DNA from 3 places in the Caballeronia sp. J97 genome. Region 2 is predicted to be linked to each of the others. Evidence: predicted binding sites of a transcription regulator. Region 2 holds the regulator's gene; each other region holds the start of a gene.
What was found. Region 2 encodes FNR, which switches genes on or off when oxygen is low (the NO sensors DNR and NnrR bind a similar motif). Its sites were predicted from a motif close to TTGATNNNNATCAA; they were not measured.
Positions count from the first base shown of each region.

Region 1: the regulator FNR is predicted to act here: its motif matches at 1,535-1,548, upstream of cyoA (ubiquinol oxidase subunit II).
Region 3: the regulator FNR is predicted to act here: its motif matches at 1,759-1,772, upstream of U4Y90_RS07660 (OmpW/AlkL family protein).

Region 1 is NZ_CAJMZL010000009.1:168,909-172,182, reverse strand. Features, by position in the region: gene cyoB (cytochrome o ubiquinol oxidase subunit I) at 1-525, opposite strand, end outside; gene cyoA (ubiquinol oxidase subunit II) at 529-1,416, opposite strand; gene U4Y90_RS14905 (IclR family transcriptional regulator domain-containing protein) at 1,657-2,499, opposite strand; gene U4Y90_RS14900 (aromatic ring-hydroxylating dioxygenase subunit alpha) at 2,584-3,274, shown strand, end outside.
Region 2 is NZ_CAJMZL010000035.1:39,120-42,393, forward strand. Features, by position in the region: gene U4Y90_RS30685 (ABC transporter substrate-binding protein) at 1-56, opposite strand, end outside; gene U4Y90_RS30690 (response regulator transcription factor) at 469-1,122, shown strand; gene fnr (fumarate/nitrate reduction transcriptional regulator Fnr) at 1,313-2,101, shown strand; gene U4Y90_RS30700 (glutathione S-transferase family protein) at 2,276-2,902, shown strand; gene U4Y90_RS30705 (glutathione S-transferase family protein) at 2,919-3,274, shown strand, end outside.
Region 3 is NZ_CAJMZL010000003.1:231,040-234,313, forward strand. Features, by position in the region: gene U4Y90_RS07650 (GFA family protein) at 1-266, opposite strand, end outside; gene U4Y90_RS07655 (hypothetical protein) at 289-852, opposite strand; gene U4Y90_RS07660 (OmpW/AlkL family protein) at 1,057-1,674, opposite strand; gene U4Y90_RS07665 (hypothetical protein) at 1,924-2,217, shown strand; gene U4Y90_RS07670 (hypothetical protein) at 2,239-2,760, opposite strand; gene U4Y90_RS07675 (GlxA family transcriptional regulator) at 2,876-3,274, opposite strand, start outside.

The DNA of each region.
Region 1 (3,274 bases), on a different contig from region 2:
GAGCGGCGGATACGCGAGCCAGCCCGTCTTCGAAAACTCGCCGATAAAGAGCGACAGGTTGATCAGGATGGCGGCCATGGCCGTCATCCAGAACGACAGGGAGTTGATGAACGGGAACGCCACATCGCGCGCGCCGATCTGCAGGGGCACGACGAGGTTGAAGAACGCAACCAGCAGCGCCATGGCCATGAAGAAGATCATGATGGTGCCGTGCGCCGAGAAAATCTGGTCGAAGTGATGCGGCGGCAGATAGCCCGGCCCGTCGAGCGCGATGGCCTGCTGCAGGCGCATCATGACCGCGTCGGCGAAGCCGCGCACGAGCATCAGCCCGGCGACGACGAGATACATGATGCCGATGCGCTTGTGATCGACCGAAGTCAGATACTCGCGCCAGAGCCAGCCCCATTTTCCGAGTTTGGTGATAAGGCCGGCCGTACCGAGCACGAGGATCGCCATGAAGGCGGTCGCCCCCATGATGATGGGCTCGTGGTACGGGATCGCCTCAAGCGTTAGATTGCCGAACATGGCTTACCCCTTGGTTACACAATTTGCGCCATTCACATCGAAGCGGCCATAGTTGTATTTGGCGACGATGTTGTTGAAAAGCTTCGGATCGACGGTGGAGAAGTAGCGCACCGCGACCTTCTCGCTCGGACGTGCGACGCCGGCGTAGACGTCCATGCTCAGATTCTCTGGCGCGTTCCTGACCTTCTTCACCCATGCGTCGAAGTCGGCGCCGGACATGGCCAGTGCGCGGAACTTCATGTCGGAGAAGCCTTTGCCGCTGTAGTTGGCCGAGATGCCAGCGTAGTCGCCCGCGTGATCGGTCAGGAGGTGCAGACGCGTCTGCATGCCGGCCATCGCATAGATCTGGCTGCCGAGTTGCGGGATGAAGAACGAGTTCATCACCGAATCCGACGTGATGCGGAAGTTCACCGGCGTGCCGACCGGGAACGCGAGCTGGTTCACCGAAGCGACGCCCAGATCCGGATAGATGAACAGCCACTTCCAGTCGAGCGCCACGACTTCGACGTTGATCGGCTTGACTTCCGATTGCAGCGGCTTGTACGGGTCGAGCTCGTGCGTGGTTTTCCACGTCAGGATGCCGAGGTACAGGATGATGGCCGCGGGGATCGCCCAGATCACGACTTCGATGGCCGTGGAATGCGCCCACTTCGGCGCATATGTGGCCTTCGTGTTGGACGCGCGATAGCGCCATGCGATGAACAGGGTGAGCAGGATCACCGGGATCACGACCAGAAGCATGGCGTAAGTCGCGGTGGCGATCAGCGAGGATTCCGCTGTGCCAATCACGCCTTTCGAGTCCAACACCTCCAGCTTGCATCCCGAAAGACAGAGACTGGCTATCAACCCCGATAACAATGGCACTGCTAAACGTTGGGTATTTTCATTCATTGCATTCGCTGGTTTCTATGATCGAAGCGTCCCGGGGGAGAACGCCGCCGCACGGCCTTGCGCCGCGTCAAGATCATGCCATGCGCGATTTTTCGCGATGGCGCGAATGGTTGAAATTTTGTTTCAGATCAAGCTGATGCGACAGGGTGTCGCGCGGAATCGGGTCCTTCCGGCGTGCTCCGAAAAGGACCCGAGAGTCTACAACGAAGGAATGAGATATCGGGTGTCATAAAGCGTGGCTCAGAGCGCGCGCTCGAGCCGCGCGGCGACTTGCTGCAAGACGGGCAGAAAGTCGCGCTTCATGGCGTCGACGCTCACGCGCGCCGACGACACGCTCACGCTCAACGCCGCCTCGATGCTGCCCGTGCGGTTCTTCACCGGCACGGCCATCGCGCGCATGCCGAGTTCGAGTTCCTCGTCGCTCATCGCGTAGCCGTCGATCTGCACGCGATGGATTGCCGCGATGACTTCGTCGGGCGCGCTGATCGTGCGCGGCGTGAGCTTCTTCAGCGGCAGCGCCGAAATGTGCCGCAGGATCTCGCCCTTCGATTTTTGCGACAGCAACACGCGGCCCGTCGCCGAGCAATACGCCGGCAGGCGGCCGCCGAGCTTCGCGCCCGTCGACACGATGCGGATAGCCTCTGCGCGCCCGACGAACACCGAATGCCCTTCGTCGAGCACGGCAAGCGACACGGATTCCTGCAACTCGTCGCGCGCGGCGGCCAGCAGCGGCTGCGCGATCTGCGCGAGCGACGACGTGCTCAGATAGGCGCCGCCCAGCCGCAACATGCGCGGCAACGGCGTGAAGAACTTGCCGTCGTGCGACAGATAACCGAGATCGACGAGCGTCAGCAGGCAACGGCGCGCCGCGGGGCGCGTGACGTCCGCGAGGCGCGCGGCTTCCGCGACGGTCATCCGCACGGTTGTCGTGCTGAACGCTTCGATGATCGCGAGCCCCTTCGCGAGACCCCCCATTCCTTCGCGCGCGCGCGGCTCGGACGCTTCTTCGGCGACGACCTCGGGTTCGGTGACGGACGCGGGCGCGCCGTCATCGCCGTTGACAGGCAATTTGACGGATGTCATGATGGTTCTATATTCGAACAACGTACGCTATTCGAACATGCTGGCGAGACAGTGTCAAGCGCCGGGAGCGCAAAGGAGAACGACTTGAACTACATCCCCATCAAACCGGCGCCGCGCGCCACGGTGACATGGCCCGCGGAAGGGCTGACGCGCGTGCCGTACACCGTCTTTCGGAGCGAGGACGTCTATGCCGACGAACAGGACAACGTCTTTCGCGGCGCGAACTGGAATTTCCTGTGCCTCGAAGTCGAGCTTCCGAATCCGGGCGACTTTCGCGCGACCTTCGTCGGCGATACGCCCGTCGTCGTCACACGCGATGAAGACGGCGAGTTGTATGCGTTCGAAAATCGCTGCGCGCATCGTGGCGCGCTGGTGTGTCTCGAAGATCAGGGCAGCGCGAAGGACTTCAGTTGCGTCTATCACGCCTGGACGTACAACCTGCAGGGCGATTTGCTGGGCGTCGCGTTCAAGGACGGCATCAACGGCAGGGGCGGGATGAAGCCCGACTTCTGCATGGAAGACCACGGCTTGCGCAAGCTGCGCGTCGCGACGCTGCACGGACTCGTGTTCGGCAGTTATTCCGATGACGTCGCGCCGCTCGAGGAATATCTCGGCGACGAAATCGTGTCGCGCATCGCGCGCGTGCTCGAAGGCCGAAAGCCCGTCGTGCTCGGCCGCTTCACGCAGATGTTGCCGAACAACTGGAAACTCTATGTCGAGAACGTGAAGGACTCGTATCACGCGAGCATCCTGCATCTGTTCTTCACGACGTTTC
Region 2 (3,274 bases):
GTGACCGAGAGGCCCAGCCCCGCTATCGCCGTACCCGTTGCAATGACGGTGCTCATTCCCCGCCACGTCTTGCCCTTTGACATCATCAGTCTCCTCTTTGTAATCGATCGTGGAGCGACGCCAGCCAGACACATGACACTTGCAGCAATTAAGGATTTGCCGACAAACAGTAGCACTCGCCTTTCATGCACTGAATCAGTAATAACGATAAAGACGATCATGCGAAAAGATCATGAATGACCCACGATACTTTCGAATAGCTTGCGTAATAAACTCACGCTCGGCGAAGCAAGCGAAGCGGCGACAGTCGCGGCGACCGCGATTTTTTCCGTATTATCGAAGAAGGGCCGACGAATTCCGTTCGCCATGCGCATGCGAGCCGCGTCGATCGTCGCTCATTGTCCAGGACGACGGCTGCGTGCTTCGCATCGGCATCAATGGGATCGTGCGAGAAAGGGAATCGCAACCATGACCACGAAAGTGCTGATCGCGGACGATCACGCGATGGTGCGCGACGGACTGCGCCATATTCTCGCCAACGCGAGCGGTTTCGAGGTGGCCGGCGAAGCCAGCGATGCAGCCAGTACCCTGGCCCTCGTGCGCTCGACGCCGGCACAGGTGCTGGTGCTGGACCTGTCGATGCCGGGCCGCAGCGGCATCGATCTGCTCAAGCAGGTGAAGGAGGAGAACCCCGCTCTGCGCATTCTCGTGCTCACCATGCATGCCGAACAGCAGTACGCCAACCGCGCGTTCAAGGGCGGCGCGTCAGGCTATCTGACCAAGGAAAGCGCCAGCGCCGAACTGCTCGCCGCCGTGACCAAAGTGGCTGCGGGCGGAGCATACGTGAGCCTCTCGATGGCCGAGCGCCTCGTGCAGAGCCTGACCGAGGCCGCCGACGCGCTGCCGCATCAACGCTTGTCGGATCGCGAGTTCGAAGTGTTTCGGCGGCTTTGTGCGGGCGAGTCGATCAATCAGATCGGCGAGGCGCTGTCCGTGAGCGCGAAAACCGTCAGCACGTACAAGGCACGCGTACTGGAGAAGATGCAGTTGCCGCACGAAGCGGCCCTCGTGCGCTACGCAGTGCGCCACAATCTCTTCGATGACGAATGCGACGACGCCTGAGTGTTCGTCCGTCAGGATTTCCCTACACGCCTTCCAGAATTCCTACCGAACTTTCCGCCATCGCCGACATTATTCGGTGACGGCGTGACGAATAATTCAAGGGATAGATTCATCCAGCGCGCATCGAGACGCTGAGTTTCCCTGGTATCTGGCTCGTATGCGCGAATCCAGCTTTTACCGGAGGCACAGCATGTTCCCTGATAGCGAAGGCGGCTCCTACGCCCGGCCATCCAATGCGCCGGCGCCGCGTCGTGCTTTTCCGATCGCGCATGTCTCCCGGACGACCGCGACACGCGAGCACATGCGCTGCTCGACCTGTCTGATGCAGCGTGTCTGCATACCCAGCGGGCTCTCGTCGGATGAATGCGAGCGGCTCGACGCGATCATCTGCGCGACCCGGATCATCCGGCGCGGCGAGCCGCTCTATCGTTCCGGCGATGCGTTTCAGAGCTTGTATGCCGTGCAAAGCGGCTGCTTCAAAACCGTCGTCACGCACCGCGACGGGAACGAACAGGTCACGGGTTTTCATCTGGCAGGCGACGCGCTCGGATTCGACGGCGTGAGTTCCGACCACCACGGATGCGACGCGATCGCGCTCGAAGACAGTGTCGTCTGCATCATTCCGTTCGGCCTGCTCGAACTGCTGTGCCGCGAGGTCAAGGCGATTCAGCACCACGTGCATCGCATGATGTGCAGCGAGATCGTGCGCGAGTCCAACCTCATGATGCTGCTCGGCACGATGACCGCCGAGCAACGCGTTGCGGCTTTCCTGCTCAACATTTCGACGCGCATGAAGGCGCGCGGTTATTCACCCGCGCAGTTCGTGTTGCGGATGACCCGCGAGGAGATCGGAAGTTATCTCGGACTCAAGCTGGAAACGGTGAGCCGGATGTTCTCCAAACTACAGCGGGCAGGCGTAGTCGATGCGCGAGGCAAGGAAGTGCGGATACTCGATCAGGTCGGGCTCGAAAGCGTGTGAGAGGTTTCTCGATGTCTTTGCGCGTTTCGTCACCCGTTCGCGCCATGCCGCGTCCTTAGACTCGGTTCTGTCCGAAGCGGGCGCGTCGCTCGAACGCGGCCGGTGCTGCTCGCGCCGCGTGCCGGCGAACACAGCTAAGATGGACCCTTCGACACGTACGGAGGAAGACATCGAATGCTGACGATCTGGGGCAGAGCCAACTCGGTCAATGTGCAGAAAGTGCTGTGGTGCTGCGAGGAACTGGGGCTCGCGTACGACCGTATCGACGCGGGCCTGCAATTCGGGCGCAACGACGAGCCCGACTATCTCGCGATGAATCCGATGGGCCGCGTGCCCACGCTGGACGACGGCGATTTCGTGCTGTGGGAGTCGAACTCGATCCTCCGCTATCTGGCGATGCAATACGGCGCGGGCGGCACGCTCTACCCCGCCGAGCCGAAGGTGCGCGCGAGCGCGGACCGCTGGCTCGACTGGTCGCTCTCCACGCTGCAACCCGCCGAGCGTCCGGTCTTCTGGGGCTATATCCGCACCAGCGCCGCCGATCGCGACGTGAAGCAGCTCGCCGCCGCCGCGAGCGAAGTGGAGAAGCTCTGGCGCGTGATCGACAAGCGCCTGACAGGCCGCGGCTATCTCGAAGGCGACACGTTCACCCTCGCCGATCTCGTCATCGCCGCTTATGCGCGTCGCTGGTTCGGCATCGCGGAGCTAACTCGGCCCGCGCTTCCCGAACTCGAACGCTGGTACGCGGGCATCACGCAGCGCCCGGGCTTCGCGCGTCATGTCGCGCCTGCGCTGACCTGATCCGGGACGCATCGCCATGACTATCGAACTGCACGCGTGGAACACGCCCAACGGACGCAAGATCAGCGTCGCGCTGGAGGAAATGCAACTGCCTTATGCCGTGACGACGGTGAACATCACGAAGGGCGAACAGCACGCGCCCGACTTTCTGCGCATCAGCCCGAACAATCGAATTCCGGCGATCGTCGATCCGGACGGACCGGACGGCCAGCCGATCAGCGTGTTCGAATCCGGTGCGATCCTGCTTTATCTCGGCGAGAAGACCGGCCAATTTCTACCCGCGAGCCTGCGCGATCGCGTGCCGGTGCTCGAATGGCTGATGTGGCAGATGGGTGGCTTCGGCCCGATGCCGGGACAGGTGCATCACTTCCG
Region 3 (3,274 bases), on a different contig from region 2:
TCGACGCCATCGAACGCCAGATAGACCGGCGAGCCGCACACCGGGCAATGATGCCGCTTGCCCGTCGCCGAACTCTTCCACGCGACCGTGTCGCCCGACGCCTGAAACGCGTCGCGCGCAAAGATCGCGTACACGCCGAACGGCGCGCCGTGAATGCGGCGGCACGTCATGCAGTGGCACAGATTCACTTCCTTCGGCTCGCCCGCGACACGCACGCGCACCGCGCCGCATGCGCATCCGCCTTCGTGTATCGGCTGAGGATTCATGCCGCCGGGCGCTCGTCGGGGTTTATCGCGTGAAGTAGCCGCGGTTCTGCATGCATTCGCTGTAGGCGCGCCAGTAACGCGTCATCGGCGGTTCGGGCGGCGGCAGTGGCGGCATCTTCATGTCGCCGCCGTAGATCGCGTCGGATGCGCCCGATGCGCCCGCCGCCATCGATGCGGGCACCGCCGGAATCCCGGGCATCGCGCCGGATGCGGGATGCGGCAGCGCGCCCGTGGCCAGCGCCCCCGATGCGCCCGATGCGGCAATCGCCGCCGATGCGCCCGATGCCGGCGCTGCAGCGGAAGCCGCGAGCGCGCCGGATGCACCCGCCGGCAGCGGCGGCTCGACCGGACGCGGCGGCGTGAGCACGCGCGTGTCGCGCTGCGCCTGAGCGTCGCGCGGCTGCGTCTGCGGCTCGCGCGCGATGTTCACTTTGGTCGTCTGATTGGCGTAGCTGTAGCAGGCGGCGTTATCGATCGATTGCTGCCACGTGCTCTGGCTGCGTCCGGGCACGGTGAGCGGCTGTTGCGCGAAGGCGGCGCCACACGCCGCGAGCAAGGCGATTCCCGCGTAAGTGGAAGGTCTCATTGGCTTGCAGTTCCCCGATGCGGTTTTATTAGTCGTTGCAGGTCTTGCGCCGCCCGCACATGCTTCGAGCGGCGCGAGTCTGCGCCGGGCCTGCTGTCAAGGATACCGCGACGGACGAACCGTCCACGCCAGAAGCACTGGCATCTTCCGCCAATTTTCAGACGAAGCGCGCCGCGCCGCACACACGCCGCGCGGAGCCGCGCATCAGAACTTCATGCCGACGCCGAGGCCGATGACCCACGGATCGATCTTGAGCGAGCCGAGATTGGCACCGTCCGCCGACGCGCTCGTGCGCATCCAGATCTTTTTCACGTCCGCGTTGACGAAGAGGTTCTTCGCCACCTGAACGTCCACACCCGCCTGCAGCGCCGGGCCGAAGCTGCTGTGCTTGATCGACACCGGCGTGTCGCCCGCCTTCAGCTTGTCGTTGTAGAAGTACGTGTAGTTCAGGCCCGCGCCGACATACGGACGCACGCGGCCCGCGTGATTGAAGTGGTATTGCAGGAGCACCGTCGGCGGCAGCACGCCCACGCCGCCCAGTCCACCGATGCTCGATGTCAGTTGATGTCGCGAGGTCGCGAGAATCAGCTCCACGCCGATCTGATCGCGGATCATGTAGGTGAAGTCGAGCTCCGGCACGATCGCGTTGTTCACGTTGACGTTGAGCGTGTTGAGTGCGCCGCCCGCCGTCACGTCGGGCTGGATGCTGATCGCGCGCAGGCGAACCAGGATATCGCCGGCGTGAATGCCGCCCATCGAATCGTTCGACGATGCATCGCCTGCCGCGTGCGCCGCGCCCGTCAACAGCGCCGCGCATGCCATCACAACTGCCCCGAGACCTTTTTTCATTTCTGGTTTTCCCACGTTAAAAGCAGGAATTGTCCCCGTCGGGGTTCCGCCACGCCCTTGACGACAGTCAACGCGCGCCGGACGTACACGGCCTATCGGGGTGGTCCTTGCGCATCGACAAGCCCCAGCAGCGGCTCGCCAGACATGCGGCCGAGCGTCGCTTGCGGGCGGGTCCATGCGTTGCTATTCAGGGGAAAAGCGCAGAACAAAGGGAGGCGGCAGATGAGACCCACACTCAGCACACTCGGGCGCATGACGGGGGTTCTGCTCGGCGGCACGCTGGCCGTCGTCGCGAGCGCGCAGCAGGCGCCGCAAAAGCCGAACAAGCTCGAATACGACAGCACGCCCGCGTATCAGGAGAAAAACGTCACCCCGCCCGCGACCGCCGCCACGAATGCGAGCGATGCGCTCAAGACACGTCCGGGCAAGACATCGTCCGGAAAAGGGGCCGCGCCCGAGCGGCCGAACGGACTCGGCTTCGACGCGGGCGCGAGCGGCATGAGCAAGAAGCAGTAGCGTCGGCGCGTACCGCGTGGATCAGGCGTCGGTAGCCTTGTCGGGCCACGGCCACGTCGAATAGCGGGACGACTTCTCGGATGTCGCCTTGCTCTTCTTCTGCGGCGCCGGAGCGGGCTTCGCATCGTGCGCCGGCGCGGCGCTCTTCGCGGCATCCGGCAGGTCCTCGCCGAACCACGGCACTTCCTTGCGCCGCTCTTCGACGTAGGCATCCCAGCCCTTCGCGTTATCCGCGAAGAGATCGTGCCTGACCGTGTTGGCGAGCATCGGTCGATTCAATGCTTCGTCGAGAAGCGCTTTCGGCCATACGAAAAACGCGCCCGACGCCCGGCGGATGAAATCCCTCGGCTTCATGCTCGCGTCGATGAAGCCGAGCAGCGTGAAGCCCGTGAGCGCATCGTTGCCCTTCACCGCTTCACCGATGCTCGCGTATTCGTCGGCGCATTGGCTCAGGCAAAACACCGACTCCAGCACATCGCCGAGATGCAGCAGCAGCGCGCGTCGTTCGTAGGGATCTTGCATGGCGGTCTGTTGTTTCGTCATTCGCTGTTCCGATATGTCGAGGGTGGATTCTGCGGCGCGCGCAATGCAGCACGTGCCGCGTTCATCTCGAATTTTAGCGAACCCGGCGTGACACGTTGGCGCGCGAGCGCTCCGGTCACTTCGCAAAGCGCGTGCGAAAGCTCAGCCGATAGTCGTTCGGCGACACGCCGAGCCGCCGCGTAAACACGAGCCGCATGCGATCCGCCGTGCCGAAGCCGCAATCGTACGCGACGGTTTTGAGCGGCGTGTCGCTGCTCTCCAGCATATTGCGGGCCGCGTCGACGCGTGCGCGTTCGACGAACTCATGCGGCGTCATGTGCGCGAGCTGCACGAACGCGCGCGCGAAGCTGCGCTCGCTCATGCCCGCGACGCTCGCCAGTTGCGCGACCGACAGCCGCTCGCCGATGTGCTCCATCACATGCGCCTGCACTTTCGCGACGGGCGACGTGTCATCGGCTGGTGCGCTCAGATATGGGCTGAACTGCGACTGGCCGCCGCGCCGCTGCGCGAATAC